DNA from 2 places in the Streptomyces sp. NPDC031121 genome. Region 2 is predicted to be linked to the other one. Evidence: predicted binding sites of a transcription regulator. Region 2 holds the regulator's gene; the other holds the start of a gene.

Region 1 (15,245 bases), on a different contig from region 2:
CATCGCCCACCCGGCCACTCGAACGAGTGAACATCACGGAAGAGTTGGCGACCAACTCGGCATCCCGGCCGCCGCGCCGCTCCGCGGACGGGTGGTTGAAAGATCGGTGGGGGCTTTGGCAGTATGCGCGCCCACATGCGGCCGGGGCGCGCGGGTGCCCCCGGGGGGCCGCGGCACGGCAGCCGGATGCCACCGCCCGCTCTGGTACGGACTTTTCGGCGCGGGGCGGCCCCGCGAGGGGGCGGCGGTGGGCAGAATGCCCGTATGCGCATCGACCTCGCCACGGCCCCCGGAGACCCGGAACGCCCCAACGAGGACTGGCTATCAGCCGCTACACCCGCCGCGGGGGGCGGCGTACTCGTCGCCCTGGACGGGGTCACGCCGCCCGCCGGCGACACGGGCTGCTCGCACGGAGTCCCGTGGTTCACGGCCCGCCTGGGGGGCCGATTGACCGAACTGTCCGGTTCGCGGCGGGACATGCCCCTGGCCCGGATCCTGGCGGAGTCGATCCGCGCGACGGCCGACGCCCACCGGGAGACGTGTGACCTTTCTCACGTACGCACCCCGCAGGCCACGGTGGTGGTCGTCCGCTGGGACGCGGAGGGGGTGGAGCACCTCGTGCTGTCGGACTCGGTGCTGCTGCTGGAGGCCCCGGACGGGGCGGTGTCGGCGGTGCTCGACGACCGGCTGGACCGGATCCCGCGCGCGGCGCTGCGGACGCGGGAGTCGGCGGACGCTCTGCGGAACGCGGAGGGCGGCTTCTTCACGGCGGCCGCGGACCCGGCGGTGGCCGCCCGGGCGGTGGCCGGGCGCACGCCGCGGGAGGAAGTGCGGTCGCTGGCGGTGCTGACCGACGGGGCGAGCCGGTGGACAGACACGTTCGGGGAGGGCGACTGGGCGCAGTGCCTGGCGGTGCTGCGCAAGGAGGGGGCGCAGGGGCTGATCGGGCGGGTGCGCGCCCTGGAGTCGGACCCGGACCGCCGCGGCCGGGCCCGCGGCAAGCGGCACGACGACGCGTCGGCGGCGTACGCGGAGCTGTAGGCGGGGCCGTCGGAGCCGAAGGCCCTCGGCCCCGAGGTCAGGCCCCGCCCCTGTTGGCACTGGCCCTGGCCCTGGCTCTCAGCAGTCCTCGCCCTGGTTGAGCTGGTTCAGCAGCCGGGCCAGCTCCGCGACCTCGCCGCGGTCCCAGTCGGCCAGCTTGCGCATGTACCGCTCGCGGCGGGCGCCGCGCACCTTCAGGAACCGCTCGCGGCCCTCCTCGGTGAGCCCGACGAGGAACGCGCGGCCGTCCGCGGGGTCCGGTTCGCGGGCCACCAGCCCGAGGACCTCCAGGGCGCGCAGCTGGCGGCTCATGGTGGCCTTGCCGACGCCGAAGTAGGCGGCGAGTTCGGTGGCCCGCTGGCGGCCGGCCGCCTCCAGGCGTACGAGCAGCCCGTACGCGGCGGGCTCCAGTTCGGGGTGGAGGGCGCGGGCCATCTCGCCGGAGGAGGCGCGGGCCCGCCGGAGGAAGACGGACAGTTCCCGCTCCAGGGCGAGGAACTCCTGGTCTTCGCTGCCGTGCACGTGCCGCTCCTGTCCGTGTGTCCGCACTGCTGTGCCGAGGGGCACCAGTATTTCGCAGCGCTCGCGGGCGCGGCCCGGGACCCCGCCGGAACGGGATCCCGGGCCGTGCCGGCCGGTGCCGGGGTCAGGCCGCCGCGGGGACGGCCGGCGCGGCGGCGTCCGCCGGGGACAGCGCCAGCTCCAGCACCTGGCGCACGTCGGTCACCGGGTGCACCTGGAGCCGCTCCAGCACCTCGGCGGGCACGTCGTCCAGGTCGGCCTCGTTCCGCTTGGGGATGATGACGGTGGTCAGGCCGGCGCGGTGCGCGGCGAGCAGCTTCTGCTTGACGCCGCCGATCGGCAGGACCCGGCCGGTGAGGGAGACCTCGCCGGTCATCGCCACGTCGGTACGGACCTGCCGGCCGGACAGCAGCGAGGCCAGGGCGGTCGTCATCGTGATGCCGGCGCTCGGCCCGTCCTTGGGGACGGCCCCCGCCGGGAAGTGGATGTGCACGCCCCGGTCCTTCAGGTCGGCGACGGGGAGTTCCAGCTCCGCGCCGTGCGAGCGGAGGAAGCTGAGCGCGATCTGCGCGGACTCCTTCATGACGTCGCCGAGCTGCCCGGTCAGGGTCAGCCCGGCCGCGCCGGTCTCCGGGTCGGCGAGGGACGCCTCGACGAACAGGACGTCCCCGCCGGCGCCGGTCACGGCCAGGCCGGTGGCCACGCCGGGGACGGCGGTGCGCCGCTCGGCGGGGTCCTGCGCGGACTCCGGGACGTGGTGCGGGCGCCCGATGAGCCCGCGCAGGTCGTCGGCGCCGACGTGCAGGGGCAGGTCCCGCTCGCCCAGCTCGTGCTGGGCGGCCGCCTTGCGCAGCAGGCGGGCGATCGAGCGCTCCAGGGTGCGCACGCCCGCCTCGCGGGTGTACTCGCCGGCCAGCTTGCGCAGGGCGGAGTCCTCCAGGACGACCTCGTCCGCGGCGAGGCCGGCGCGCTCCAGCTGGCGGGGCACCAGGTGGTCGCGGGCGATGACGATCTTCTCGTCCTCGGTGTAGCCGTCGAGGCGGACCAGCTCCATGCGGTCGGCGAGGGCCTCGGGGATGGCCTCCAGGACGTTGGCGGTGGCGAGGAAGACGACGTCGCTGAGGTCGAGTTCGACCTCCAGGTAGTGGTCGCGGAAGGTGTGGTTCTGCGCCGGGTCGAGCACTTCGAGGAGGGCGGCGGCGGGGTCGCCGCGGAAGTCGGAGCCGAGCTTGTCGATCTCGTCGAGGAGGACGACGGGGTTCATGGACCCGGCCTCCTTGACCGCGCGGACGATGCGGCCGGGCAGCGCGCCGACGTACGTGCGGCGGTGGCCGCGGATCTCGGCCTCGTCCCGGACGCCGCCGAGGGCGACGCGGACGAACTTGCGGCCCATGGCGTGCGCGACGGACTCGCCGAGGGAGGTCTTGCCGACGCCGGGCGGGCCGACGAGGGCGAGGACGGCTCCGCCGCGGCGGCCGCCGACGACGCCCATCCCCCGGTCGGAGCGGCGCTTGCGGACGGCGAGGTACTCGGTGATGCGGTCCTTGACGTCGGCGAGGCCTGAGTGCTCGGCGTCCAGGACGGCGCGGGCGCCGCGGATGTCGTAGGCGTCCTCGGTGCGCTCGCTCCAGGGGAGTTCGAGGACGGTGTCCAGCCAGGTGCGGATCCAGGAGCCCTCCGGGGACTGGTCGCTGGCCCGCTCCAGCTTGTCGACCTCCTTGAGCGCGGCCTCGCGGACCTTCTCCGGAAGGTCGGCGGCCTCGACGCGGGCTCGGTAGTCGTCGGACTCCTCGCCCTCCTTCTCGCCGTTCAGCTCGCGGAGCTCCTTGCGGACGGCGTCGAGCTGGCGGCGCAGCAGGAACTCGCGCTGCTGCCTGTCGACGCCGTCCTGGACGTCCTTGGCGATGGACTCGGCTACGTCCTGCTCGGCAAGGTGGTCGCGCAGCCAGGCGATGGCGAGCCGGAGGCGGGCGACGGGGTCCGCGGTCTCCAGCAGCTCCACCTTCTGGGCAACGGTCAGGAACGGCGAGTAGCCGGAGTTGTCGGCGAGCGCCGAGACGCCCTCGATCTGCTGGATGCGGTCCACGACCTGCCAGGCGCCCCGCTTCTTGAGCCAGCTGGTGGCGAGGGCCTTGTACTCCTTGACCAGCTCGGTGACGGCGCCGGGCAGCGGGTCGGCGAGCCGCTCGTCGACGCTCTCCCCCTCGACCCACAGGGCCGCGCCGGGGCCGGTGGTGCCGGCGCCGATGCGGACACGGCCGACGCCGCGGATGAGGGCGCCGGGATCGCCGTCGGCGAGGCGGCCCACCTGCTCGACGGTCCCGAGCACACCGGTGCCGGCGTACCTGCCGTCGACCCGCGGGACGAGCAGCACCCGCGGCTTCCCACTGCCGCCCGCCGCCTGCGCGGCCTCGACGGCACCCCGCACCTCGGCGTCGGACAGGTCCAGCGGGACGACCATTCCGGGCAGCACGACCTCGTCGTCGAGCGGCAGCACGGGCAGGGTGAGCGTTACGGACGTCGAAGCCATGATCTTCCTTCCGGCAGTCAAGTTGAGCTACACCGACTCAATGGATATGCGCGGGTTGATGTTCCCCAACAGGCGTTCGCCTGGGGCGAACGGGGTGGGTGGGTGGCCGGAGGTGGGGTCAGAGGTGGGGCGGCGCTGTCGGTGGTGCGGCTTAGCCTCCGGGCATGGGCATGATCGGGATGTACGTGCGGTTGCGGCCGGCCGAGTTTCGGCGGGCGCTGCGCGAGCCGGAGTGGGCGCGGGAGCTCGCGGAGGGGCTGGCCGAGGCGGAGTGGGGGGCGTCGTCTGCGGAGTCGGTGCCGGGGCGGTGTCACAGCACCGACAAGGCGTGGCACGCGTTGTCGGTGCTGCTGGACCGGATCGGCTTCCCGGTCGACGTCGTGTACGGCGACGCCGCCGTGCCCGGCGCTCCGCACTGGGGGTACGGGCCGCCACGGCACCTCGCGCCGGACCGCGTCGCCGCGGCCGCCGAGGCCCTCGCGGCCACGCCGCCCGAAGTGCTCGTCGAGGGGGTCACCGCGCGGGCCCTGGCCGCGGAGGAGGTGTATCCGGCCGCGGTGTGGGAGCGGGGGGAACCGCTGGATTGGGTGCTGGACCACTACCGGGAGCTGGAGCGCTTCTTCCGGGACGCCGCCCGGGAGGGGGACGGGATGCTCGTATGGGTGGCGTGACAGGGGGCGGGGCGGCGGGTGTTCCGGGCAGCCGGTTACGGGCACGTGCCGCGGCGGGCGTGAACGGTGAGGCGGGCGCCGTGGAGTTGCGTCACCGAGCAGAGGTCGAAGTGGGCGGCCAGGACCTCCCGTTTCACCGCCTCCCGCGGGTAGGGGTCCAGCGGCTGGCCCTCCGGGTCGGTGAGGGCCACCACCCGCGGTGACGCCAGCAGCCGGGCCCGGATCTCCTCCGGCGGCAGTTCCGTGCCCCACAGGGTCGCCGAGGCGGCGGGGGTGCGCTCCAGGGCCAGGTCGGTCAGGGTGCCGTACACACCGGGCGAGGACAGCAGCCACTCGCGGCGCCGGGCCGGCATGAACAGCACCGGGTCGCCGGGGCGGGCCTGCTCGCGTACGGCGGCCGCGACGGCGAGGGCGTCGTCCTTGCGGCTCTCGGGGGTCCGCAGCCACACCGACCAGCAGACGGCGGGTACGAGCAGGGCGGCGACCGGCACCCACGGCAGCGGGCCGCGCGCCGCGGCGAGGCGGGCCCCGGCGGCCAGGGCCGGTCCGGCGAGGGAGTAGAGGACGTACCGGTCGACGTACCAGGGGTGGACGAGGGAGACCGTCAGGAGCAGTCCCGGCGGGAGCAGCGCGAGCGGCACGGCGACCCGGGTGAGGCGGTCCGGCAGGGCGCCGCGCCGGGCGAGCAGCCACACGGCCGCGGTGACGGCCGTGTACGCCGCCCAGTCGTGCCACTTCGGCCGGCCGAGCCAGCCCAGCTGCTGCTCGGCCTGCCGGGCGCTGACCGCGGCGAGCGGCAGGAGGAGTACGAGCACGGCGGCGGCGCTGCGCCGCCAGCCCCGCGAGCGGCGGGCGGTGACGGCGTGCGCGGCCAGGGCGAGGACCGCGAACTCGTGCAGCCAGCAGCCGAGGAGCATGACCGCCCCGTACGCCGCCCAGCGCTCGCGCAGCATCAGGTACGTGGCCCAGGCGACGGCTGCGGCGACCAGCGCGTACGAGCGGCCCTCCTGGGCGTACGCCTGCACGGGCGGCAGCAGCGCGTAGACGGCCCCGGCGAGGAGGCCGGCCCGCTCTCCGGCGAGGCGGCGGCCGACCGCGGCGACGCCGGCGGCGGCGAGGGCGGTCGCGGCGACGGAGGGGAGCCGCAGCATCCACAGGCCGCCGTCGAGTGCCGCGTCCGGCCCGGTGCCGGAGACCCGGAAGAGGGTGTGCACCAGCAGGTAGTAGAGGCCGTGCACCGCGTCGACCTGCCCGAGAAGGTCCCACAGCCCGGCGGGCGGCCGGTGCGCGACCTGCCAGGTGACGGACTCGTCCCGCCACATGCTGCCCGCGCGCGCCAGCCCCCACAGGCCGAGGGCGAGGGCGAGCAGCGGCGGCAGTGCGCGCCGGGCGGCGGTGCGGATGCGGTCCTCCGGTGGGTTCCGTGGGAACGGTGCGCCGTCCATACTCGGGGGTCGGCCGACCGAGGGGTCCTGCGGGGGGTGGGTGTGCGCGCACGGAGAGTGGTGGGGGCGGCGGGAGCGCTGGCCTGGGTAGCGGTGGTGTCGGCCGGGTGCAGCCCGGCGCCCGGGGACGGCCCGTCGGCCGCGCCGGCGGGCGCGCCGCCCGCGACGGCCGCTCCTTCCACGCCGCCTGCGTCATCCGACGCCGCCCCGGCACCGGCCGCGCCCTCCTCGACCGCCGAGCGGCTGGTGGCGGTGACCCGCAGCGGCGGCTACGCCGGGAAGACGACCAGCCTGCTGGTGAAGGGCGACGGCTCGTGGGTACGCCTGGACGGCAAGGGCCGGCCGGCGGGCTCGGGCCGGCTCTCGCCGGAGGGCCTGGCGGAGTTGCGCGCCGCACTCGCCGCGGCGGACTTCCCGCGGCTGCCGCGGGTCTCGACGGCCGGCGGGACCGTCTTCGACGGGTTCACGTACGCGTTCGTGCACGCGGGACGCGAGGTGGCGACCGCCGACGGCTCCGTTCCGGCAGGGCTGCAACCCGTCCTGGACGCCCTTCCCCCCTTCGAGGCCGACTGAGCGCGGTCGACGTGCCCGCGGCCGCGAACCCCGGGCGGGAACCCGTCCCCCTGGCCGTTCCCCCGGGACGCCCTGCCCGCACCACACCCACCAGGCCCGGCCACCCCACCGCACACCCGCACCCGCCGAACCCCGGCCCCGGCCGCCCCCGCGGCATCCGGCATCCCCCGCCATATCCCCATTCCGACCGCAATCGGAATCAACAATTCCGGTGGTTTCGCTGTCTGAACCCCGCATAGCCGCAGGCCGGTGGCTCCTCTACGCTGCACCCCATCACGCGGATCTCCAGGGGCGGGACATGGAACAGACACACACCACCCACACCGGCGGCGCCGCGGCCACCCCAGGCGCACAGCGGCGCGTGCTCGTGGTCGAGGACGACCGCACCATCGCCGACGCCATCACGGCGCGGCTGCGCGCCGAGGGCTTCCAGGTGCAGGCGGCGTACGACGGCCCGGCCGCCGTGGCGTCCGCCGAGAGCTGGCTGCCCGAACTGCTGGTGCTGGACGTGATGCTGCCAGGCTTCGACGGCCTGGAGGTCTGCCGCCGGGTCCAGGCGCAGCGGCCCGTGCCCGTGCTCATGCTGACCGCGCGGGACGACGAGACCGACATGCTGGTCGGGCTCGGCGTCGGCGCCGACGACTACATGACGAAGCCCTTCTCGATGCGCGAGCTGGCCGCCCGGGTGCACGTCCTGCTGCGCCGCGTGGAGCGGGCCACGCTCGCCGCGCACGCGCCGCGCGGGGCCACGCTGCGGCTGGGGGACCTGGAGATCGACCACGCCCAGCGCCGGGTGCGGGTGCAGGCGGAGGACGTCCACCTGACGCCGACCGAGTTCGACCTGCTGGTGTGCCTGGCCGGGACGCCGCGGGCGGTCCTCTCCCGGGAGCAGCTGCTGGCCGAGGTGTGGGACTGGGCCGACGCTTCCGGGACCCGTACCGTCGACAGCCACATCAAGGCCCTGCGGCGGAAGATCGGGGCCGAGCGGATCCGCACCGTGCACGGCGTCGGGTACGCCCTGGAGACCCCGGCGCAGGCGTGAACGGCGGCCGCCCCGGCAGGACGCGCGGCGCCGGCCGCTCCCACGGCCCCGGACACCGACCCGGCCCACGCCCGGGACCCGGTCCGGGTGCCCACGGCGAGGGGCTGCGGCCCTTCTCGCCGTTCTCGATCAAGACGAAGCTCGGGACGCTGGTCGTGGTCTCCGTGTTCATCACGACGGGGCTGCTGCTGGTGGCCCTGCGCACGGACACCGAGCTGCGGTTCATCACGGTCTTCTCGGTGATCGCCTCGATGCTGATCACCCAGTTCGTCGCGCACGGCCTGACGGCCCCGCTGGACGACATGACGCGGGTGGCGCGGGCGATCTCGCACGGGGACTTCACGCGCCGGGTGCGCGGGGCGGGCCGCCGCGACGAGCTGGGCGACCTGGCCTCCACGATCAACCTGATGGCGGACGACCTGGAGGCGGTGGACCGGCACCGCCGGGAGCTCGTCGCCAACGTCTCGCACGAGCTGCGCACACCGATCGCGGCGCTGCGGGCGGTGCTGGAGAACGTGGTGGACGGGGTCTCGGAGGCCGACCCGGAGACCATGCGGACCGCGCTGAAGCAGACGGAGCGCCTGGGCCGGCTGGTCGAGACGCTGCTGGACCTGTCCCGCGTGGACAACGGCGTGGTCCCGCTGCGGGCGCGCCGCTTCGAGGTGTGGCCGTATCTGTCGGGGGTGCTCAAGGAGGCGGGGCTGGCGGCGGCCGGCCGGCCGGGCCTGGCCTCCGGCTCGGGCGGGCACACCCGCAACGACGTCCACCTGCACCTGGACGTGTTCCCGTCCGGGCTGACGGCGTACGCGGACGCGGAGCGGCTGCACCAGGTGGTCGCCAACCTGATCGACAACGCGGTCAGGCACAGCCCCGCCCTGGGGCGGGTCACCGTCCGCGCCCGCGCCGGGGAGGCCCCCGGGAGCCTCGCGCTGGAGGTGGTCGACGAGGGGCCGGGGATCCCGGAGGCCGAGCGGCACCGGGTCTTCGAGCGGTTCAACCGGGGCAGCGCGAACAGCGGCGACGGCGGGACGGGGCTGGGGCTGGCGATCGCCCGCTGGGCGGTCGAGCTGCACGGCGGCCGGATCGGGGTGGCCGAATCGGCTCGGGGCTGCCGGATCCTCGTCACTCTTCCGGGCAGCCCGCAGGCGCCGCATTGACGTAGGGTTCGACCGGGAAGGACATGATCTCGGCCACACGTGCCCGGGGTCCGTCAGGGGTGCGAAGCCAGGGGGTCGCAACCCGGTTGCCGCATACCCGAACCAGGCTCGTTTCCCGCCATTCCGGGCTCCGAAACCCGCCGTTCGGTGTGACCTACATGACGTAAGTCCCGCCCGGCCTGCATCTCCCCGCCCGGGAGGCGTAGCCTTTATTCCCGCTGTCCATACCTTGTGAAGCGGAAGAGGGCGGTTGCCGCCGTGTCGCCACAGTCCCCCAGTAACTCGAGCACGACGACCGAAGCAGCAGAGGGCGGGAAGTCCCCTGCCTCAGGCTTCGGCGCCAATGAGTGGCTCGTCGACGAGATCTACCAGCAGTACCTCCAGGACCCGAACTCGGTCGACCGGGCCTGGTGGGACTTCTTCGCCGACTACAAGCCGGGGGGCGCGAGCGCTCCCGCCAAGGCCGAAGAGCCGGTGAGTACCCCGACGACGGATGGCGCCTCCGCACAGGCCTCCACCGCCGTCACCGCGCAGGCCTCCGACGCCGCCGCCACGGGGGCGGCGAGCGCCGCGCCCGCCTCCGCCGCCGCACCCGCGCCTGTGTCAGCTCCTGCCCCTGCTCCTGCCTCCCCCTCTGGTGCCCCTGCTGTGACTGTCACCTCCCAGGCCCCGGCCGCCGCTCCGGCCGCGCCCGCCGCTCCCGCCGCCCCGAAGGCCGCGCCCGCCACCGAGGCCCCGGCGGGCCCCGAGCTGGTGACGCTCCGCGGCCCGGCCGCCGCGGTCGCGAAGAACATGAACGCCTCCCTGGACGTGCCGACCGCGACCTCCGTGCGCGCCGTCCCGGTGAAGCTCCTGTTCGACAACCGGATCGTCATCAACAACCACCTCAAGCGCGCCCGGGGCGGGAAGATCTCCTTCACCCACCTCATCGGCTACGCGATGGTGCAGGCCATCAAGGCCATGCCGTCGATGAACTACTCCTTCGCGGAGAAGGACGGCAAGCCGACCCTCGTCAAGCCGGAGCACGTCAACTTCGGCCTGGCCATCGACCTGGTCAAGCCCAACGGCGACCGCCAGCTCGTCGTCGCCGGCATCAAGAAGGCCGAGACCCTCGACTTCTTCGAGTTCTGGCAGGCCTACGAGGACATCGTCCGCCGCGCCCGCGTCGGCAAGCTGACGATGGACGACTTCACCGGCGTCACGGTCTCCCTGACCAACCCCGGCGGCCTCGGCACCGTCCACTCCGTGCCGCGCCTGATGCCCGGACAGTCCGTCATCATGGGCGTCGGCTCGATGGACTACCCGGCCGAGTTCCAGGGCACCTCGCAGGACACCCTGAACAAGCTGGGCGTCTCCAAGGTCATGACCCTGACCTCGACCTACGACCACCGGGTCATCCAGGGTGCGGCCTCCGGCGAGTTCCTGCGGATCGTCGCCAACCTGCTGCTCGGCGAGAACGGCTTCTACGACGACGTCTTCGAGGCGCTGCGGATCCCGTACGAGCCGGTCCGCTGGATGCGCGACATCGACGCCAGCCACGACGACGACGTCACCAAGGCCGCCCGCGTCTTCGAGCTGATCCACTCCTACCGGGTCCGCGGCCACGTCATGGCCGACACCGACCCGCTGGAGTACAAGCAGCGCAAGCACCCCGACCTGGACATCACCGAGCACGGCCTCACCCTGTGGGACCTGGAGCGCGAGTTCGCCGTCGGCGGCTTCGCCGGCAAGTCGATGATGAAGCTGCGCGACATCCTCGGCGTGCTGCGCGACTCGTACTGCCGCACCACCGGCGTCGAGTTCATGCACATCCAGGACCCGAAGCAGCGCCGCTGGATCCAGGACCGCATCGAGCGCCCGCACTCCAAGCCGGAGCGCGAGGAGCAGCTGCGGATCCTGCGCCGCCTGAACGCGGCCGAGGCGTTCGAGACGTTCCTGCAGACCAAGTACGTCGGCCAGAAGCGGTTCTCGCTGGAGGGCGGCGAGTCCGTCATCCCGCTGCTCGACGCGGTCATCGACTCCGCGGCCGAGGCCCGCCTCGAAGAGGTCGTCATCGGCATGGCCCACCGCGGCCGCCTGAACGTCCTCGCCAACATCGTCGGCAAGTCGTACGCGCAGATCTTCCGCGAGTTCGAGGGCAACCTCGACCCGAAGTCGATGCACGGCTCCGGCGACGTGAAGTACCACCTGGGCGCCGAGGGCACCTTCACGGGCCTGGACGGCGAGCAGATCAAGGTCTCGCTCGTCGCGAACCCCTCCCACCTGGAGGCCGTCGACCCGGTCCTGGAGGGCGTCGCGCGCGCCAAGCAGGACATCATCAACAAGGGCGGCACGGACTTCACCGTCCTGCCCGTCGCGCTGCACGGCGACGCGGCGTTCGCCGGCCAGGGCGTCGTCGCCGAGACGCTGAACATGTCGCAGCTGCGCGGCTACCGCACCGGCGGCACCGTCCACGTCGTCATCAACAACCAGGTCGGCTTCACCGCCGCCCCGGAGTCCTCGCGCTCCTCGATGTACGCGACCGACGTGGCCCGCATGATCGAGGCGCCGATCTTCCACGTGAACGGCGACGACCCGGAGGCCGTGGTCCGCGTGGCGCGGCTCGCCTTCGAGTTCCGCCAGGCGTTCAACAAGGACGTGGTCATCGACCTCATCTGCTACCGGCGCCGGGGCCACAACGAGTCGGACAACCCGGCGTTCACGCAGCCGCTGATGTACGACCTGATCGACAAGAAGCGCTCGGTGCGCAAGCTGTACACCGAGTCCCTGATCGGCCGCGGCGACATCACGCTGGAAGAGGCCGAGCAGGCGCTGCAGGACTTCCAGGGCCAGCTGGAGAAGGTCTTCGCGGAGGTCCGCGAGGCCGCCGCGCAGCCCGCGACCGGCATCCCGGGCACCGCGGAGCGCGCCGAGTTCCCGGTGGCCGTGAACACGGCGGTCTCCCCGGAGGTCGTCAAGCGGATCGCCGAGTCCCAGGTCAACATCCCCGACGCCCACACCGTCCACCCGCGTCTGCTGCCGCAGCTCCAGCGCCGCGCGGCGATGATCGACGACGGCACCATCGACTGGGGCATGGGCGAGACCCTCGCCTTCGGCTCCCTGCTGATGGAGGGAACCCCGGTCCGGCTGTCCGGCCAGGACTCCCGCCGCGGCACCTTCGGCCAGCGCCACGCGGTGCTGATCGACCGGGAGACCGGCGAGGACTACACCCCGCTCCAGCACCTGGCCGACGACCAGGCCCGCTTCAACGTCTACGACTCGCTGCTGTCCGAGTACGCGGCGATGGGCTTCGAGTACGGCTACTCGCTGGCCCGCCCGGACGCGCTGGTGCTGTGGGAGGCCCAGTTCGGCGACTTCGTCAACGGCGCGCAGACCGTCGTCGACGAGTTCATCTCCTCCGCCGAGCAGAAGTGGGGCCAGACCTCCGGCGTCACCCTGCTCCTGCCGCACGGCTACGAGGGCCAGGGCCCGGACCACTCCTCGGCCCGCCCCGAGCGGTTCCTGCAGCTGTGCGCGCAGAACAACATGACGGTCGCCATGCCGACGCTGCCGTCGAACTACTTCCACCTGCTGCGCTGGCAGGTCCACAACCCGCACCACAAGCCGCTCATCGTCTTCACCCCGAAGTCGATGCTGCGCCTGAAGGCGGCGGCGTCGAAGGCCGAGGAGTTCACCAGCGGCTCGTTCCGCCCGGTGATCGGCGACTCGTCGGTGGACCCGAACGCGGTCCGCAAGGTCGTGTTCTGCGCGGGCAAGGTCTACTACGACCTGGAGGCCGAGCGGGTCAAGCGCGGCGACACCGAGACCGCCATCATCCGCATCGAGCGCCTGTACCCGCTGCCGGGTGCGGAGCTCCAGGCCGAGATCGCCAAGTTCCCGAACGCGGCGAAGTACATCTGGGCCCAGGAGGAGCCGGCGAACCAGGGTGCCTGGCCGTTCATCGCGCTCAACCTGATCGACCACCTGGACCTGGCGGTCGGCGCCGACATCCCGGCGGGCGAGCGCCTGCGCCGCATCTCGCGGCCGCACTCCTCCTCCCCGGCGGTCGGCTCGGCCAAGCGCCACCAGGCGGAGCAGCAGCAGCTGATCAACGAGGTGTTCGAGGCGTAGGCCCCGGACCCCGTACGGCCGAAGGCCCGGACCCCGGCGTTCCCGGGGGCCGGGCCTTCGGCCGTATCCGCCGGCCCGCCCCCCGTCGCACCCGCTGCCCTGCAGGTGCAGCCGCGGCGGGGCGGGCGGCGGTTCGGCTACTGCCAGCCGAAGTCGTTGTTCGGCAGGCCCGCGCCGGCGTTCTGCCAGCCGAAGTCCTGCTTCGGGAGGGCGGCGGGCGGAGACGCTGCGGGCGCCGGAGTCCCCACCGGGGAGGGCGGCGAGGGAGGAGCCGACCTTCCGGCAGGGGTACGGGTGGACGGATCCGGCCCCGCATCCCGCGGTGACGTGGCGCCGGTTCTTCCTACGCGGCGTTGTTCGGGGAACAGCCCCGAGGCTGGGAGGCCGGACCCGCTTCCCGCCCGCCGGGGTGGCTACGGCTGGGGCTCGAAGTCCCAGTACGGGCGCATCTGCTGGCGGGCGGAAACGGTGTGGACGTGCTGGGGGCCCAGGGTGCGGGTGAGGGCCCGCAGGCCCGCGTCCTCGTGCTTCTGGGCCTCCGCGTCCTCCCGCACCGACCGCAGGTCGGCGGCGAGGGCGATCTGCGCGCTCAGCGTCATCGGGTGGTCCGGGCCCAGTACCTGCTCGCAGCTGCGCAGGGTTTCGCGGGCGAGTTCCAGGGCGTCGTGGAGCCGGCCGGTGATGTTGCGGTGCCCGGTGGCGTTGAGGGCGCAGCCCAGCGTCCACGGGTGGCGCTCGCCGACGGCGCCGCGCATGCCGACCAGGGCCTGCTCGGCGAGGTTCAGCGCCTCGACGCGCTCGCCCTGGGCGCGCAGGACGAGGGCGAGGTTGCCGACCGTGCCGATGCTGTACGGGTGGGCGAGGCCGAGCTGGGTCTGGTAGCCGCGGACGACCTCCTCGGAGATCCGCCGGGCCTCGCCGATGTCGCCGTACTCGCGCAGGTAGGTGGCGTAGTCGGAGGCGACCATCAGGGTCCAGGGGAACTCGGCGCCGAAGACGCGCGTGGAGCGCTCCAGGACGCTGCGCAGCCGGGCCCCTGCGCCGGGGATGTCGCCGGAGCGGCGCAGGCACATGCCGAGGTTGTGCTCGGCGCGCAGCGTCTGCGGATGGTTGGGGCCGAGGACCTGCAGGTGGAGTTTGAGGCCCTGCTCCTGGCGGGCGAGGGCCTCGCGGTAGCGGCCCATGAGGCGCAGTCCCATGGCGCAGCCGATTCCGGAGGAGAGGGTGGCGATGTGCCGGACGCGCAGGACGCGTTCGCGGCGGCGCAGGGTGTCCAGGTCGGTTTCGTACGCCTCCTGGTAGCGGCCCAGGAGGCGCAGGACGACGGCGACGTTGTTCTCGGCGTTGAGGGTGGTGGAGTCGTCCTCGCCGAGGAGTTCGCGGTAGCGGGCGAAGGCGTGCTCCAGCAGGTCGCGGGCCTGCTCGAACTTGGCGGTGCCGAGGAGGACGCCGGCGTAGGTGCTGGTGGCGCGGAGCGTCTCCAGGTCGCGGTCGCCGCGTTCGGCGAGCATGCGGTCCGCGACGGACTTGGCGAGGACCTCGGCCCGTTTGAAGTGGCCGAGCATGCGCAGGGCGCCGCCGTAGTGGTAGCTGAGTTCGCGGACCTGGTCGTGGTCGTCGCCGAGCATGGCCCGCCACTCGTGGTCGGTCTGCTCGGCCAGGCGCAGGCAGGTGCGGTACTCGCCGGCGAGCATGAGGTAGCGCAGGCAGTTCAGCAGGAAGTTCTGGATCCGCGGGTTGGTGCTGGTCAGGACGCCGGCGCTCTCCAGGTGGGGGATCAGCTCGGCGAAGCGGGGCCACAGCCGGGAGTCGGAGGGCCGGCCGGGGTCGGCGGCGGCGAGGACCTGGCGGACCGCGCGGGCGAGGGGCCGGGCCTCCTCCTCGGAGAGGTTCTCGCGGACGATGCCGTGGACCATGCGGTGGAGTTGGACGGTCTCCAGGCCGCCGCCCTCCTCGACGGCGAGGTCCGAGTACTCCAGGCGGACGACGGAGAACTGGACGAGCTTGTTCAGGGCGGCGTTCCAGCGGATCTGGTCGTTGATGAGCCCGGCGAGCTGCTCCGGCGCGTCGTCGACGGGGAACTCGCGCAGCAGCCGCAGCGGGACGGGGCCCGGCGCGAAGAACACGAACAGGCGCAGCAGGGCGAGCGCGTCG
Region 2 (15,245 bases):
GCCGCCGCGTGGAGCGGGACCGGGTCGCCGTCAAGGAGATCGCGGTCGCGAACCTGCTGACGGAGCTGCTGCCCACCCTGGACGACATCGGCCGGGCGCGGGACCACGGCGAGCTGGTCGGCGGCTTCAAGTCGGTGGCCGAATCGCTGGAGACCGCCGTCGCCAAGCTCGGCCTGCAGCAGTTCGGCAAGGAGGGCGAGCCCTTCGACCCGACGATCCACGAAGCCCTGATGCACTCGTACGCGCCGGACGTCACCGAGACGACCTGCGTGGCGATCCTGCAGCCCGGGTACCGGATCGGGGAGCGCACGATCCGCCCCGCGCGGGTCGCCGTGGCCGAGCCCCAGCCGGGCGCGGCCCCCAAGTCCGAGTCCGCGGAGGGCGACACGCCGTCGGACAAGGACGCGGATGCTCCCGAAAAGGGCTGACGTCCCGGGGCGTGGTCAGATGAAGGCACGGGAGGAGGGACACCGGGGATGAGCACGAAGGACTTCGTCGAGAAGGACTACTACAAGGTCCTCGGTGTCCCGAAGGACGCCACCGAGGCCGAGATCAAGAAGGCGTACCGGAAGCTCGCCCGCGAGTACCACCCGGACGCCAACAAGGGCGACGCCGCAGCCGAGGAGCGCTTCAAGGAGATCTCCGAGGCGAACGACGTCCTCGGCGACGCCAAGAAGCGCAAGGAGTACGACGAGGCCCGCGCCCTGTTCGGGAACGGCGGGTTCCGCCCCGGTCCCGGCGCGGGCGGCTCGTTCAACTTCGACCTGGGCGACCTCTTCGGGGGCGCCCAGCCCGGCGGCGCCGGCGGCTTCGGCGGCGGCCTCGGCGACGTGTTCGGCGGGCTGTTCAACCGCGGCGGCGCCGGTCCGGGCGCCCGGACCCAGCCGCGCCGCGGCCAGGACATCGAGTCGGAGGTCAGCCTCTCCTTCACGGAGGCGGTGGACGGGGCCACGGTCCCGCTGCGGATGTCCTCCCAGGCTCCCTGCAAGGCCTGTTCGGGCACCGGCGACAAGAACGGCACCCCGCGGGTGTGCCCGACCTGTGTCGGCACCGGCCAGGTGTCGCGGGGCAGCGGCGGCGGCTTCTCGCTGACCGACCCGTGCGCGGACTGCAAGGGCCGCGGCCTGATCGCGGAGAGCCCCTGCGAGGTCTGCCACGGCAGCGGCCGCGCCAAGTCCTCCCGGACGATGCAGGTCCGGATCCCGGCGGGCGTCTCCGACGGCCAGCGGATCCGGCTGCGCGGCAAGGGCGCACCGGGCGAGCGCGGCGGACCCGCCGGCGACCTGTACGTCGTGGTCCACGTGGGCAGCCACCCGGTGTTCTCCCGCAAGGGCGACAACCTGACGGTGACCGTCCCGGTCACGTTCACCGAGGCGGCCCTGGGCGCCGACATCAGGGTCCCGACCCTGAACGGCCCCGCGGTGACGCTGAAGCTTCCGCCGGGCACCCCGTCCGGCCGCACGATGCGCGCCCGCGGCAAGGGCGCCGTCCGCAAGGACGGCACCCGCGGCGACCTGCTCGTCACGGTGGAGGTCGCGGTTCCGGCCGCGCTGTCGGACAAGGCCCGTGAGGCCCTGGAGATGTACCGCGACGCGACGGTGTCGGAGGACCCGCGCGCCGCGCTGTTCGAGTCCGCGAAGGGAGCATGACATGGACGGCCGCCGACGACAGCCGCGGTTCGGTGGCGGGGCGTACGAGCTGACCGACGAGACCCCGGTGTACGTGATCTCGGTGGCCGCCCAGCTCTCCGGCCTGCACCCCCAGACGCTGCGCCAGTACGACCGTCTCGGCCTGGTCTCCCCCGACCGGACCGCGGGCCGCGGCCGGCGGTATTCGGCCAGGGACATCGAGCTGCTCCGCACGGTGCAGGCGCTTTCCCAGGACGAGGGCGTCAACCTCGCCGGCATCAAGCGCATCATCGAACTCCAGAACCAGGTGGCCGCCCTCCAGGCGCGCGTGGCCGAGCTGTCGGCCGCGGTCGACGGAGCGGCCGCGGTGATGCAGCAGCGCGAAGCCCAGGTGCACGCCTCGTACCGGCGGGATCTGGTCAAGTACCAGCCGCCGGCGGCGGGCAGCGCCCTGGTCGTCTGGCGGCCCGCGCCGAAGCGGTCCGCGGACTGACCGCGGCCCCCGCTGCGCCCCCGCCCAGGCGCCCCCGCGGGGGCCCGTACGGTGCGCGCAAGGCCCCGCCCGGTCCTCCGGGCGGGGCTTTGCGCGTCCGGCCGCCGGGGGCCGGCCTCAGGCGTCTGCGCGGGCCTGCCGGGCCCGCCCCCGCTCACTCTGGGTCGTCCTCCTCCAGGATCCCCGACCGGGCGATGAGAAAGCCGAGTTGGGCGCGGCTGCCGCTGCCGAGGATGCCGGCGAGCTTGGCGATGTGCGCGCGGCAGGTGCGTACGTTCATGCCCAGCCGGCGGGCGATCGCCTCGTCCACGTGCCCCTCGACTAGGAGTTGGGCGATGGTGCGCTGCACGCCCGAGATGCCGTCGCGGGTGTGCCGGTAGGTGACCTCCTCCTGGAGCGGCACCGCGCGGTGCCACAGCTGCTCGAACACCTTGATGAGGTAGTCGACGAGGCCGGGGTGGCGCAGCTCCAGGGCGACCTGGCGGTCGTCGCTGGCGGGGATGAAGGCGACGGTGCGGTCGAAGATGATGAGCCGCTCGAAGAGCTCCTCCAGCGTGCGGACTTCGACCTTGCCGGCCTTCAGGATGTCGATGTACGCGAGGGTGCCGCGGCTGTGGCGGACGGTGTGCTGGTAGAGGGTACGGATTCGGACACCGCGGTCCGTGAGCGGCTGGTCCCGCTCCAGGGCTTCCGTAAGCTCCAGACTGGGGCGTGCGCCTCCGGGCTGGACGGTCAGCATCTCGGTGTGGCACTCGGCGGTGGCCAGGTTGAGGGCGGCGTTGATGGCGTCGAAGCCCTCCAGCACGGTGATGGCGTGGGTGCTGGCGGGTGCCTGCGCGCTGATGGCGAGGAACGGCTCGAATGCCTCGGACAGTTCGAGGGAGTCGCGCCGGCGGTCGCGGATCTCGCGCTCGATCGGGTGCAGCCGCTGGGCCAGTGCGACCGCCGGCGGAACCGGGCGGAGCGAATTGACGTCATCGGGATCCGGCTGCAGCAACGCCAGATCGAGCAGGCAAGGAGCCGTTTTCACGTCCGCACGTGCGATGCGGCCGGTGCGCAGCGCGCTCGTATAGAGCCGTGCGCCCTCGCTGCACAGGTCGGTGACCGCATGGGGATGTGTCGCTTTTGTTGTGTTTAGTGCCAAATCTCCACCCCCCAGGGTCCTGAACATGCAAGAACATGATGCATCGTCCCTGTGGCAGCGACGTGCCTGAATGAGCCATCGTCTGACAGGCGGGGGAGAGGATTTCATCAAGTGAGGACGAAGCCGACCATGAACAAGAGAATGCTTCGCTCGGCGCTTGCCACCGTCATCTTCTCGGCTGTGGCCGGTCTGGGACTCGCCGGAGCCACGCTGGGGGGCGCCGGAGGGGGTGCCGCGGACATCCGGGCGGCGCTGCTGGAGGACAGCGGATGGCGTGAGCCGTCGATGGACAGCGGGTGGCGTGCCGCCCCGCTGGACAGCGGATGGCGCTCCGCCCCCGCCGACACCGCGTCCGCCGGACTTGTCGTGGAGAGCGCGGCATGACCCCCGACGACCGCGGCTTCCGCCGCGAGATGGCTTCCGCATACCGCTCCGGCTGGCAGTTCATCGACCTCGCGACGGCCATCCCCCAGGTCGGCGACTCGCTGATGGTCACCCTCTTCGGCCAGCCGATCGTGATCACGCGCGAGGAGGACGAGGACGTCCGGGCCTACCGCTGCCTGCGCCGCCCCCGCGGCGCGCCGCAGCCGGTCCGCTGCGAGGTGCGCTACGGCATGGTCTTCGTGAACCTCGATCAGCGCGACCACCAGCTCTTCGAACCCGACATCACCACCGCCACCCCCCGCAGTGCCTGAGGCGATTCCCCCGTCGTTGCAGATCGCCCCAGGTGCTTCCCCCACACAACGGCGCCATCGTGGACCTGACCACGATGGCGCCGTTGTGATGTCCGCGTCCAGTAGCCGAACCGGACAAGCAGAACCGGACAGCACCCGCGGGGGCGGGCCCGCGGCCCGGCCCGCACGGCCGTCCGCTCAGGCGCGGCCCATCGCCCGGTCCAGGGCGATCTCGATCACGACCCGGTCCGGGTTCGGCGAGGGTGTGCGCCCGTAGCGCTCCGCGTAGCGCGCCACCGCGTCGGCGACCGCCTCCGCCTCCGTGCGGACGACCGCGCGGCCCTCCAGCGTGGCCCAGCGGCGGCCCTCCATCTGGCACACGGCGACGCGCGCCGCGCCGGCCGGCGACGCCTGCGCGGCCAGCACGTTGCGGACCTTCTTGCTGTGCCGGTTGCTGATCACCCGGGCGAGCCCGGCGGCGGGGTCGTAGGTGACGCCGACCGGCACCACGTGCGGGGTGCCGTCCGGGCGGGGCGTGGTCAGCGTGCACACGTGCCGCTCCCGCCAGAAGGCCAGGTACTCGGGCGCCGGATGGCGAACGTCATGGGACATGCGGAGAGACTACGATCCCGGGCTTGAGTGGAATAGACTCAACTTTGCGCACGTTGTCTCTGTCAGATCCTGCGGCACCGACATGCACCCGCAGCCGCACCCGCACCCGTACGGAGAGGAGAAGCCGCCCGTGGACGCCGAGCTGACCAACAGGAGCCGGGACGCGCTGAACAACGCCACCAGCCGTGCCGTCAAGGACGGGCACGCGGACCTGACCCCGGCCCACCTCCTCCTCGCCCTCCTCGCGGGCGAGGACAACGAGAACGTCACCGACCTCCTCGCCGCCGCCGAGGCCGACCAGGCCGCCGTCCGCGCCGGCGCGGAGCGGCTGCTCGCCGCCCTGCCCAGCGCCACCGGCTCCACGGTCGCGCCCCCGCAGGCCACCCGCGAGCTCCTCGCCGTCCTCGCCGAGGCCGACCAGGAGGCGGGCAGGCTCGGCGACGACTACCTCTCCACCGAACACCTCGTGATCGCCATCGCCGCCAAGGGCGGCGCGGCGGGCGAGGTCCTCTCCGCCCAGGGCGCCACCGCGGCCAAGCTGCTGGACGCCTTCCGACAAGCACGAGGAGGACGGCGGGTGACCACCCCCGACCCCGAGGGCCAGTACAAGGCCCTGGAGAAGTTCGGCACGGACTTCACCGCAGCCGCCCGCGAGGGCAGGCTCGACCCCGTCATCGGACGCGACCACGAGATCCGCCGCGTCGTCCAGGTCCTCTCCCGCCGCACCAAGAACAACCCCGTCCTGATCGGCGAGCCCGGCGTCGGCAAGACCGCCGTCGTCGAGGGCCTGGCCCAGCGCATCGTCAAGGGCGACGTCCCCGAGTCCCTGCGCAACAAGCGCCTCGTCGCCCTCGACCTCGGCGCGATGGTCGCCGGCGCCAAGTACCGCGGCGAGTTCGAGGAGCGCCTGAAGACCGTCCTCGCCGAGATCAAGTCCAGCGACGGCCAGATCATCACCTTCATCGACGAGCTGCACACCGTCGTCGGCGCCGGAGCCGGCGGCGACTCCGCCATGGACGCCGGCAACATGCTCAAGCCCATGCTGGCCCGCGGCGAGCTGCGCATGGTCGGCGCGACCACCCTCGACGAGTACCGCGAGCGGATCGAGAAGGACCCGGCGCTGGAGCGCCGCTTCCAGCAGGTCCTCGTCGCGGAGCCGACCGTCGAGGACACCATCGCGATCCTCCGCGGCCTCAAGGGCCGCTACGAGGCCCACCACAAGGTGCAGATCAACGACAGCGCCCTGGTGGCCGCCGCGACCCTGTCCGACCGGTACATCACCTCCCGCTTCCTGCCCGACAAGGCCATCGACCTCGTCGACGAGGCCGCCTCCCGGCTCCGCATGGAGATCGACTCCTCCCCGGTGGAGATCGACGAGCTCCAGCGCGCCGTCGACCGCCTCCGCATGGAGGAGCTGGCGCTGAAGAACGAGTCCGACCCGGCCTCCGTGGAGCGCCTGGAGAAGCTCCGCAAGGACCTCGCCGACAAGGAGGAGGAGCTGCGCGGCCTGACCGCCCGCTGGGAGAAGGAGAAGCAGTCCCTCAACCGCGTCGGCGAGCTCAAGGAACGCCTGGACGACCTGCGCGGGCAGGCCGAGCGCGCCCAGCGCGACGGCGACTTCGACACCGCCTCCAAGCTGCTCTACGGGGAGATCCCGGCCCTGGAGCGCGAGCTCGACGAGGCCTCCGAGGCCGAGGCGGAGGCCGCGAAGGACACCATGGTCAAGGAGGAGGTCGGCCCCGACGACATCGCCGACGTCGTCGGCGCCTGGACCGGCATCCCGGCCGGCCGCCTGCTGGAGGGCGAGACGCAGAAGCTGCTGCGCATGGAGGCCGAGCTGGGCCGCCGCCTGATCGGCCAGGGCGAGGCCGTCCGCGCCGTCTCCGACGCGGTGCGCCGCACCCGGGCCGGGATCGCCGACCCGGACCGCCCGACCGGCTCGTTCCTGTTCCTCGGCCCGACCGGCGTCGGCAAGACCGAGCTGGCCAAGGCGCTCGCCGACTTCCTCTTCGACGACGAGCGCGCCATGGTCCGCATCGACATGTCCGAGTACGGCGAGAAGCACAGCGTGGCGCGGCTCGTCGGCGCCCCTCCCGGCTACGTCGGCTACGAGGAGGGCGGCCAGCTCACCGAGGCGGTGCGCCGCCGCCCGTACAGCGTGGTCCTGCTGGACGAGGTGGAGAAGGCCCACCCCGAGGTCTTCGACATCCTGCTCCAGGTCCTCGACGACGGCCGGCTCACCGACGGCCAGGGCCGCACCGTCGACTTCCGCAACACCATCCTCATCCTGACCTCGAACCTCGGCAGCCACTTCCTGATGGACCCGACGGCCACGCCCGAGGAGAAGCGCGAGCGGGTCCTGGAGACGGTGCGGGCCTCCTTCAAGCCGGAGTTCCTCAACCGCCTCGACGACCTGGTCGTCTTCTCCGCCCTCAGCGGGGACGAGCTGGCCCGGATCGCCGAGCTCCAGGTGGCGCGGCTGGCCAAGCGGCTCGCCGACCGCCGCCTCGCCCTCGACGTCACGCCCGCGGCGCTGGCCTGGCTGGCGGACAAGGGCAACGACCCCGCGTACGGCGCCCGGCCGCTGCGCCGCCTGATCCAGACGGCCGTGGGCGACCGCCTCGCCAGGGAGATCCTGGCCGGCGAGGTCCGCGACGGCGACACCGTCCGGGTCGACGTCGACGGGGACGGCCTCCGCGTGGGCCGGGCCGAATAGGCCCGCGACCGCTCCGGGCGGACCAATCGTGTCCGCTCGGAGCGGATCGCACGTGCGGGGCTGGACACGGGGTAGGCGCCATGGGGGAGGATGACAGCATCCGCACGAAGGGAAGAACACGGTGAGCATCGACCCGGCCTCGATTCCGAATTTCGGAGGGCAGCAGCCCGAACCGCAGGCCACAGGACCGGCGGGCCCCGTGGTCCCCGACCAGGATCTGGTCAAGCAGCTGCTGGAGCAGATGGAGCTCAAGTACGTCGTCGACGACGAGGGCGACCTCGCGGCGCCGTGGGAGGAATTCCGCACCTACTTCATGTTCCGGGGTGAGGCCGAGCAGCAGGTCTTCTCCGTCCGCACCTTCTACGACCGCCCCCACGCGATCGAGGAGAAGCCCAGGCTCCTGGAGACCATCGACGACTGGAACCGCCGCACCCTGTGGCCGAAGGTCTACAGCCACACCCACGACGACGGCTCCGTCCGCCTGATCGGCGAGGCGCAGATGCTGATCGGCACCGGCGTCAGCCTGGAGCACTTCGTGTCCTCCACGGTCAGCTGGGTCCGCGCCTCCATCGAGTTCGACAAGTGGCTCGTGGAGCAGCTGGGCCTGGAGAAGGACCTGGAGGCCGACGAGGAAGGCAAGGACGGCGAGGAGGGCTGACCCCTCCGGCAAGCCGCCGCACCCGAACGGGAGCACGGGCGGGCCCCGCGGCCACACCGGCCGCGGCGCCCGCCCGCGCCGCGTCAGGAGCCCAGCCGCCGAAGGCGGGCCAACCTGATCCGGAGCAGCTTCGTGTGCCGTGCGGAAGCCCTGACGGGGGCGGCCGCAGAACAGGGCCGGTCTGGAGGAGCCAGCGGCCCGGGTGCCGCGCGTACCCGCCCACCCGTCCTGCGCACGGAACACCGAGGTCTGGCACTCAGAACACGATCTGAGTAAAGTCTGAGTATGAGCCTTGCTTACCTGGGAGCCGAACCCGAGTCGGTTTCGTTCACGGATCTGTCGAGAAACCCGAAGGCCGTAGCTGCCCGGGCCGCCGCCCTCGGTGCTCTGCGTGTCACGCATCGGGACGCGCCCGACATGGTGCTGACGACGGCCGTGCACGCGGAGCGCACCGAGGAGAACCTCACGACGGCGTCCCGGCTCTTTCTCGCGCTCATGAAGCACGATGACGGAGTTCGGTCGCTCCTGCTGGCGCTGCCGGATGTCTTCCCGTGGGTGCGGCATCTGGACGACGAAGAGATGCGCGCGTTCACCGTGGAACTCCTGGAAGCGCTTTCCGATGCGGCGGAGCTGGGTGCGCGGGAGGCCGTGCACCGCGCGCTCGTCTCCTGGAGGGCGACGGCTCGTATCAACGCGGATCCGGAGCAGCTCAAGGAAGCTCTGCGTCCGCTCGACGGGGATGGCCTGGGGTTGGTCGAGGTGGGCGGGTGAGCCCGAAGAAGGGCGATCGTGTCAGCGTCCCACCCCTGAGCGGGTGGAACGTGGTCTTCGGGACCACGGAAGCCGTGACGGGGTGGGAGGAGCTGTGCCGCGCGGCGCTTTCCAGTGCCCACCGCTGCCTGGAGGCGCTGCGCACCGACCCGCTGTCGCGTGACAACTGGAACCGTCAGCACCAGCTACGCGGGCGGCTCGCCACCAAGGAGTGGAAGGGCTCCGCTTTGGAGCAATGGGAGTTCGAGGTTACGAGTGGCGGCCGTGTGCGCTATCTGGTCAGCCCCGAGACGTCGACCGTCCTCCTGGTCTACGCATCCACGCGGCACCCAAAGGACACCGAGTAACCCGTAGTTCCCGTGCGGCACGGGCTCCGGCTGAATGGGCCCCGTGCCTGCACGTCCGTCTGGCTTGCGCTCAGCGAGACAGTCGACCGAGGCGCTCGACCGCCTCTTCCAAAACAACCGTCCGCTTGCAGAAGGTGAACCGGACCTGGCTGCGGCCTGCTTCGGGATCGTCGTAGAAGACGGAGTTGGGGATGGCGACGACGCCGCAGCGTTCCGGGAGGACGCGGCAGAAGGCGTAGGCGTCCTTCTCGCCGAAGGGCGTGATGTCGGTGGTGATGAAGTAGGTGCCCTCCGGCTGGTAGACCTCGAAGCCGGCCGCCCGAAGGCCGTCGCCGAGGACGCCGCGCTTGCGTCGCAGGTCGGCGCGGAAGCCGTCGAAGTACGTGTCCGGCAGGCGGAGGGCTTCGGCGACCGCGTACTGGAAGGGGCCGGCGCTGACGTAGGTCAGGTACTGCTTGGCGGTTCGGACGGCGGAAACGAGCGGGCCGTCCGCCATGACCCAGCCAACCTTCCATCCGGTGAAGGAGAAGGTCTTGCCGGCGGAGGAGATGGAGACGGTGCGCTCGCGCATGTCGGGGAGGCTCGCGATCGGGACGTGGGCGGCGCCGTCGAAGACCAGGTGCTCGTACACCTCGTCGGTGACCACGAGCAGGTCGTGCTCGACAGCGAGCGCGGCGATGGTGCTCTGCTCGTCGGCGGTGAGGACCATCCCGGTCGGGTTGTGCGGGGTGTTGAGGAGCAGGAGGCGAGTTCGCGGGGTGATCTTGGATCGCAGCTCGTCCAGGTCCGGGCGAAAGGACGGGGCGCGCAGGGTGAGCGGTACTCGCTTCGCGCCGGCCATGGCGATGCAGGCCGCGTAGGAGTCGTAGAAGGGCTCGAAGGCGATCACCTCGTCGCCGGGCTCCAGCAGCGCGAGCATGGTCGCCGCGATCGCCTCCGTCGCGCCCGCGGTGACCAGGACCTCCGTGTCCGGGTCGAAGGTCAGGTCGTAGAAGCGGCGCTGGTGGTCGGCGATCGCCTCGCGCAGCTCCGGGATGCCCAGGCCCGGCGGGTACTGGTTGCCGCGGCCGTCGCGCAGCGCTCGTACGGCGGCCTCGCGTACGGACTCCGGGCCGTCCGTGTCCGGGAAGCCCTGGCCCAGGTTGATCGCGCCCGTCGCTGTCGCCAGTGCCGACATCTCCGCGAAGATCGTCGTCCCGAGCCCGTCCAGCCTGCGGTTCAGCAGCGGCCTGCCGCCCATGTCTCCACCGTCCTCACTCGTGTCCCCGTCGATTCTCCAGGGACCATCCTGGCTCACGGCCGGTCCTGCTCTCTCGGGGTGAGGGGACCTCAGTGAGGCGAGGAGCGTGAGAGCCCCGTTCGTCCGGCTCGGCGGTCGGCTCCCGGAGAACGCCGGCTTTCGCCGAGATGTCGCGCAGGAGTGTGTCCCGCAAGGCATGCAGTGTCGTGATCTTGGAGACCAAGAATCTTGCCATCGCGTGCAGGGGCTCGGCCGTCCTGTGGAAGTCAGCGCGCGTGCACCGGTCCGGCCATGTGACCTCCAGGCGTTTGAGGGCGCCGGCGGAGATTTCCCGGCCATTCTGGCCTTGCGCTAGCCGTGTGATGTCACCGCTTCGGCTCCTGAGCTCGTGGAACAGCCACCAACCGTTCTCGACCTCGATGGGCCTGACAGCGACGACACCTCTGAGTGGTGTCGCCGGTCGACAGGGCACAGCGATGTGCGCGCCGTCGGAACGGGTGCTCAGCATGAGAGTGCCGGGAGGATGTACCTCACCGGTGCTCGCTGAGCCGCTCAGACGGAACTTCTGGACGTGAGGTACGGGGAGGTCGTAGAGGTCTCTGGGGGCGACTACATCGATGGTGGGTTCTGTGGCCAACGGGGGAAGCGAGCGCTCGGCACCTTTACCGGTCTTCGGTTTGGCGACTTTCGCCAGCGACTGTGTTTCCCACGGTGGAGCCGACGATGCGCAGCTGTCGTGCAGTGCATCGGCCAGCTCCACCGCCTTGCGCGCGGTTGCCTGGTAGAGGGAGGACATCTCTTCGATGAGGCCGAAGGCCCGGTGGTAGGCGGTGATGACGTCCGGTGGGGGCAGCGGAAACGGCATGCGGCGGAGGGTGTCAAGGCTGATGGTGGGCTCGACGTGGGCCGTCACGTCCTCGTCGATCCTGGCCTTCGCCGTGGGTGTCTGAAGCCAGATGCGCAGCCATCGCGCGATGTCGGGCTCGGCGCGGATGATGCCGATCGACCTGGTTGCTGTCCATCCCGCGTGCTCGGCGGTGACCAGCGCGGAATCGCCCACTCGCCGGACGAGTACGACGGCCAGGTCTCCCTCCCTGAGAGTTGCCCGGCTGGGTGCGGAGTCGCCCGGACGGCACTCATTGGCCCTGGGCGAGAGGATCTTGCCGTCCTGGACGAAAGTCGAGCTGACGACTCCTGCCGGCTGGTCGGCAGCCGCCTCGTCGAGGTAACCGGAGGTGGTGTAGATGTCTCTGCGGGTCCGCTCGATTTCGATGGAGGTCGTCTGCCAAGCCGCTTTACCCGAGGAGACCTGGTTGACATTGGCTTCCATTAAATCTCCTCCAGGACGTCCAGCAGTCGAAGTTCCAGCTCACGCATCTGCTCGAACTGATCGGCCAGTTCGAGCTTGAGCTGCTCGACCCGGCTCCGCGTGTCCCGTTCAGGGCTGGGAGGCTCCACCGCGTACGAAGTCGGCATCAGGCTGTACTCGCGGTCGGCGATCTCCTCGGTGGAGCAGCTTCGGGACCAACCGGCTGCGTCGTTGTACGGCGAGGCCGCAGCACCGTCCTCGGAGAGGCCACGCCAGGCCGCCAGGGTGTTCAGGATCAATGCCGTGTTCTTGTCGCCCAGCCTCCGCGCTCTCGAGTCCGGGACCGGTTCGAAGGCTCGCCGTGCGTTGACGAAGAGCACCTGCCGGCGACGGTCCAGGGCACCCCAGCCAGGTCGCGCGCTCTTGTCTTTGTTGAGCACCCACAGACAGGCGGGGGCCTTGGTGTGACCGAACACGCGAGGCGGCAGAGCGATCACGCACTCGACGAGATCGTCACGCAGGAGGCGTTCGCGGAGCCTTCGGGTGACGGGCTGTCTGCTGTTGGCGACACTGTCGGCCATCAGGAAGACGGCGCGTCCGCCCGGAGCCAGGGCATGCGCGATGTGCTGAATCCACGCGGAGTTGGCGGATCCTCGGGGCGGCGGTTCTTCCGGCCACCGGGGATCGATAGGGACTGGGGTCCCCGACCGGCGGGTGCCCTGCTCTGTCTTGTCCTCCGGCGCCCAGCCGCGCTGGTTGAAGGGAAGGTTGGCCAGGATGATGTCGTAGGGATCGGGTTCCGGCTCCGCCAGGCTGTCCCCGGGTGGGAAGACATGAGCCGTGATCCCCCGCACCGCGAAGTTCATGCGGGCCACCTGTGAGGTGTGGGCGTGCTGCTCCTTTCCCTGCAAGGACAGGGCCGGGTGCAGCTCGACGCGCTCGCGGACATAGCGGTGACTCTCGATGAGCAGTCCCCCCGAACCGCAGACCGGGTCCAGCACTCTGTGCCCGTCGCGGGGGACGGCCGCACCGACCATGAGCCGCGCCATGTCACTCGGCGTGAAGTAGTGACTGCCGTCTGCCTGGTCCGCCGAGAGGTCACGGAGGCACTGGTCGAGCAGGGGCCCAACCCGCTGGGCGGCGCCGAGGACCTGGACGAGAGCGTGCAACGGGCCTTCGGAACCAGGGGGCGGAACGGGCATCAGGTTCCTCGTGTCCGCGTCGGCGCCTTGTTCGTCGGCTGCGGGAAGCCAGTGGCTCAGACACTTGCTCACGGCAGCGCGGAATCCCGAACCGCGCCCTGACGGCTGCCTCAGCAACCACGACCAAGTCGGCACGCCGGTGCCGGTGCCGGTGGCGGGGTGCGCGGTCCGGCTCAGGTACAGCAGCCCGAGGACGAGGCGAGTCGCGTCGTGGGCGTTCATCAGCCGCGAGAGGTGGGCGCGGTGTCGGCGTACCTTCGCGAGCACCTCGTCGAGCGAGGAGGCACCCTCGGTCTGCACACGCCCTCCCAGGGAGTCCATGCCGCTCACGAGCCCACCACCCCCAGGGCCCCCATGACGACGACAATGAGCGTCAGGGAACCGCCGAAGGTCAACGCTCCGGTCTTGAATGCCGCCGTGGGACGCCCTCCCTCGACGACGGTCACGACGCTGCCGATCAGAGCGGCGACAAGCGCCGCGAGGACGGCGATGATCACGTACATCAGCCTCAGCTGCACGGGTTTCCTTCCTGAGGTCGGGGGATCTCCCAGTGGATGAGCGAGCCGGTGATCCCGGCTTCAGGAAGGACAGTAGAAGAGGTAGGCCACGCGCTGCGAGGTGCACGCCGTTTGGGATTTCTCTAGGCGCGCGCCCGGATTCCAAGTGCTTTCGTCGAGTGCACGTCGTTTGGGATTAGAGACAGTGAGTCAGTGAGGGGTGTGTTCGGGCATCCGTCTTCCCGATCAAATAGGTAGGCGAAGAATCCTTGACCCAGCCGACCTTCCAGCCGGTGAAGGAGAACGTCTTGCCGGCCGAGGAGATCGTGACCGTCCGGTCGCGCATGCCCGGGAGCGACGCCAGCGGCGTGTGGACGCCCTCGAAGACCAGGTGCTCGTACACCTCGTCCGTCACGACCAGCAGGTCCCGCTCGACCGCCAGCTCCGCGATCGCGGCCAGCTCCGCGGGGCCCAGCACGGTGCCCGTCGGGTTGTGCGGGCTGTTCAGCAGCAGCAGGCGGGTCCGCGGGGTGACCGCGGCCCGCAGCTCGTCGAGGTCGAGGGCGAAGGCGCCGCCGTGCGGGCGGAGCGTGACCGGGACGCGGGTGGCGCCCGCCATGGCGATGCAGGCGGCGTACGAGTCGTAGTACGGCTCGAGGGCGACGACCTCGTCGCCCGGTTCGAGCAGCGCCAGCAGCGAGGCGGCGATCGCCTCCGTGGCGCCCGCGGTGACCAGCACCTCGGCGTCCGGGTCCCAGGCCAGGCCGTAGAAGCGCTGCTGGTGGCGGGCCACGGCGGCGCGCAGCTCGGGCACGCCCGGACCGGGCGGGTACTGGTTGCCGAGCCCGGTCAGGACGGCGCGGGAGGCGGCCTCGGCGATCTGCGCGGGCCCGTCGGTGTCCGGGAAGCCCTGGCCGAGGTTGATGGAGCCGGTGCGCGCGGCCAGCGCCGACATCTCCGCGAAGATCGTCGTGCCGAAGGACGCCAGGCGGCGGTTCAGGAGGGGGCGGCGGCCGGCCGCGGGTTCGGTCATGGGCGCCATCCTGCGGCGAACCTCTGGAGTTGCTCAAGTGCGCTTTGGCCGGGACGGCGCCCGGGCATCGTTGCAGCACGCGGGACGCGGGGATCCCGCTCCTCGGGGGACCGAGGCCTAGGCAAAGGGGGTCGGACGATGCTCCTGGCTCTTCTCGTACTGGTGGCCGCGCTCGCCGTCGGCCTGGTGATCGTCGTGGCCGTCGCCGTCAAAGGCGCCGCCGCCGCGCCCGTCACGTCCCTGTCCAAGCCCGCGGCCAAGCGGCACGGCTCGTCGTCGTCCTCGTCCTCCTCGTCCTCGTCCCCGTCGTCCGGCTCCGGCTGGTGGGCCGGCGGGGCGTCCTGCGGTTCCTCCTCGTCCTGCGGTTCCTCCTCCTCGTCCTGCGGATCCTCCTCGTCCTCGTCCTGCGGGGGCGGGGGCTGCGGCGGCAGCTGACACGGGGCGGCTGCACCGCGCACAAGGGGGCGCCCGGCGGCGCGGGGAAGGCGCCGGTCGCCCCCGTGTTCGTCACCCGGAAGGGGCAAGCGGCAGGGTTCGGAAATGCTGCCGGTGAACACCTGAACTGGCTGGCCCCCGCGGGGATGTAAACCCAACCAAGTTGGGTAAAAACGCTGTGAGTGCCGTGCCTTTCATGATTCCCTCGGTTGAGTAGACCAGTCCCCGGGCCTCGCGGGACCTCCTGTGGCCCGAGCCGGTTTCCCCCCACCCGTTGACCACCGCTGGCGGGGTCCGGCCCCTCTCCCTCGCGCGTTTGCGGAGCCGACTCATGCTCACGACCCTCCAGACCACCTACACCGACACGCGTGCTGCCGACCTGGCCTGGGCCCTGGGCCGCGGGCGGCTGCCCGCCCTGGCCGTGCTGAACCTCGAACTGAACGGCGCCAGGGTGGAGTTGCGCCTGCTGGGGGCCTCGCACCAGGT

The links. The regulator HspR, encoded in region 2, represses chaperone genes until heat shock. The targets are predictions, from matches to a motif close to TTGAGNNNNNNNNNCTCAA.
Region 1: the regulator HspR is predicted to act here: its motif matches at 4,116-4,134, upstream of lon (endopeptidase La).

What each region holds. Positions count from the first base shown of each region.
Region 1 is NZ_JBVIGV010000001.1:478,837-494,081, reverse strand. It holds gene ACZ462_RS02325 (protein phosphatase 2C domain-containing protein) at 265-1,041, shown strand; gene ACZ462_RS02320 (MarR family winged helix-turn-helix transcriptional regulator) at 1,120-1,563, opposite strand; gene lon (endopeptidase La) at 1,688-4,093, opposite strand; gene ACZ462_RS02310 (YfbM family protein) at 4,258-4,764, shown strand; gene ACZ462_RS02305 (glycosyltransferase family 39 protein) at 4,800-6,209, opposite strand; gene ACZ462_RS02300 (hypothetical protein) at 6,252-6,782, shown strand; gene ACZ462_RS02295 (response regulator transcription factor) at 7,081-7,824, shown strand; gene ACZ462_RS02290 (HAMP domain-containing sensor histidine kinase) at 7,929-8,981, shown strand; gene ACZ462_RS02285 (multifunctional oxoglutarate decarboxylase/oxoglutarate dehydrogenase thiamine pyrophosphate-binding subunit/dihydrolipoyllysine-residue succinyltransferase subunit) at 9,240-13,091, shown strand; gene fxsT (FxSxx-COOH system tetratricopeptide repeat protein) at 13,505-15,245, opposite strand, start outside.
Region 2 is NZ_JBVIGV010000014.1:7,060-22,304, forward strand. It holds gene grpE (nucleotide exchange factor GrpE) at 1-428, shown strand, start outside; gene dnaJ (molecular chaperone DnaJ) at 477-1,649, shown strand; gene ACZ462_RS24940 (heat shock protein transcriptional repressor HspR) at 1,651-2,121, shown strand; gene ACZ462_RS24945 (helix-turn-helix transcriptional regulator) at 2,276-3,292, opposite strand; gene ACZ462_RS24950 (hypothetical protein) at 3,395-3,649, shown strand; gene ACZ462_RS24955 (Rieske (2Fe-2S) protein) at 3,646-3,960, shown strand; gene ACZ462_RS24960 (pyridoxamine 5'-phosphate oxidase family protein) at 4,138-4,551, opposite strand; gene clpB (ATP-dependent chaperone ClpB) at 4,682-7,267, shown strand; gene ACZ462_RS24970 (YbjN domain-containing protein) at 7,389-7,925, shown strand; gene ACZ462_RS24975 (prevent-host-death family protein) at 8,211-8,696, shown strand; gene ACZ462_RS24980 (hypothetical protein) at 8,693-9,043, shown strand; gene ACZ462_RS24985 (pyridoxal phosphate-dependent aminotransferase) at 9,114-10,283, opposite strand; gene ACZ462_RS24990 (restriction endonuclease subunit S domain-containing protein) at 10,297-11,613, opposite strand; gene ACZ462_RS24995 (N-6 DNA methylase) at 11,613-13,115, opposite strand; gene ACZ462_RS25000 (hypothetical protein) at 13,121-13,312, opposite strand; partial or broken gene ACZ462_RS25005 (aminotransferase class I/II-fold pyridoxal phosphate-dependent enzyme) at 13,554-14,333, opposite strand; gene ACZ462_RS25010 (hypothetical protein) at 14,463-14,759, shown strand; gene ACZ462_RS25015 (DUF2617 family protein) at 15,091-15,245, shown strand, end outside.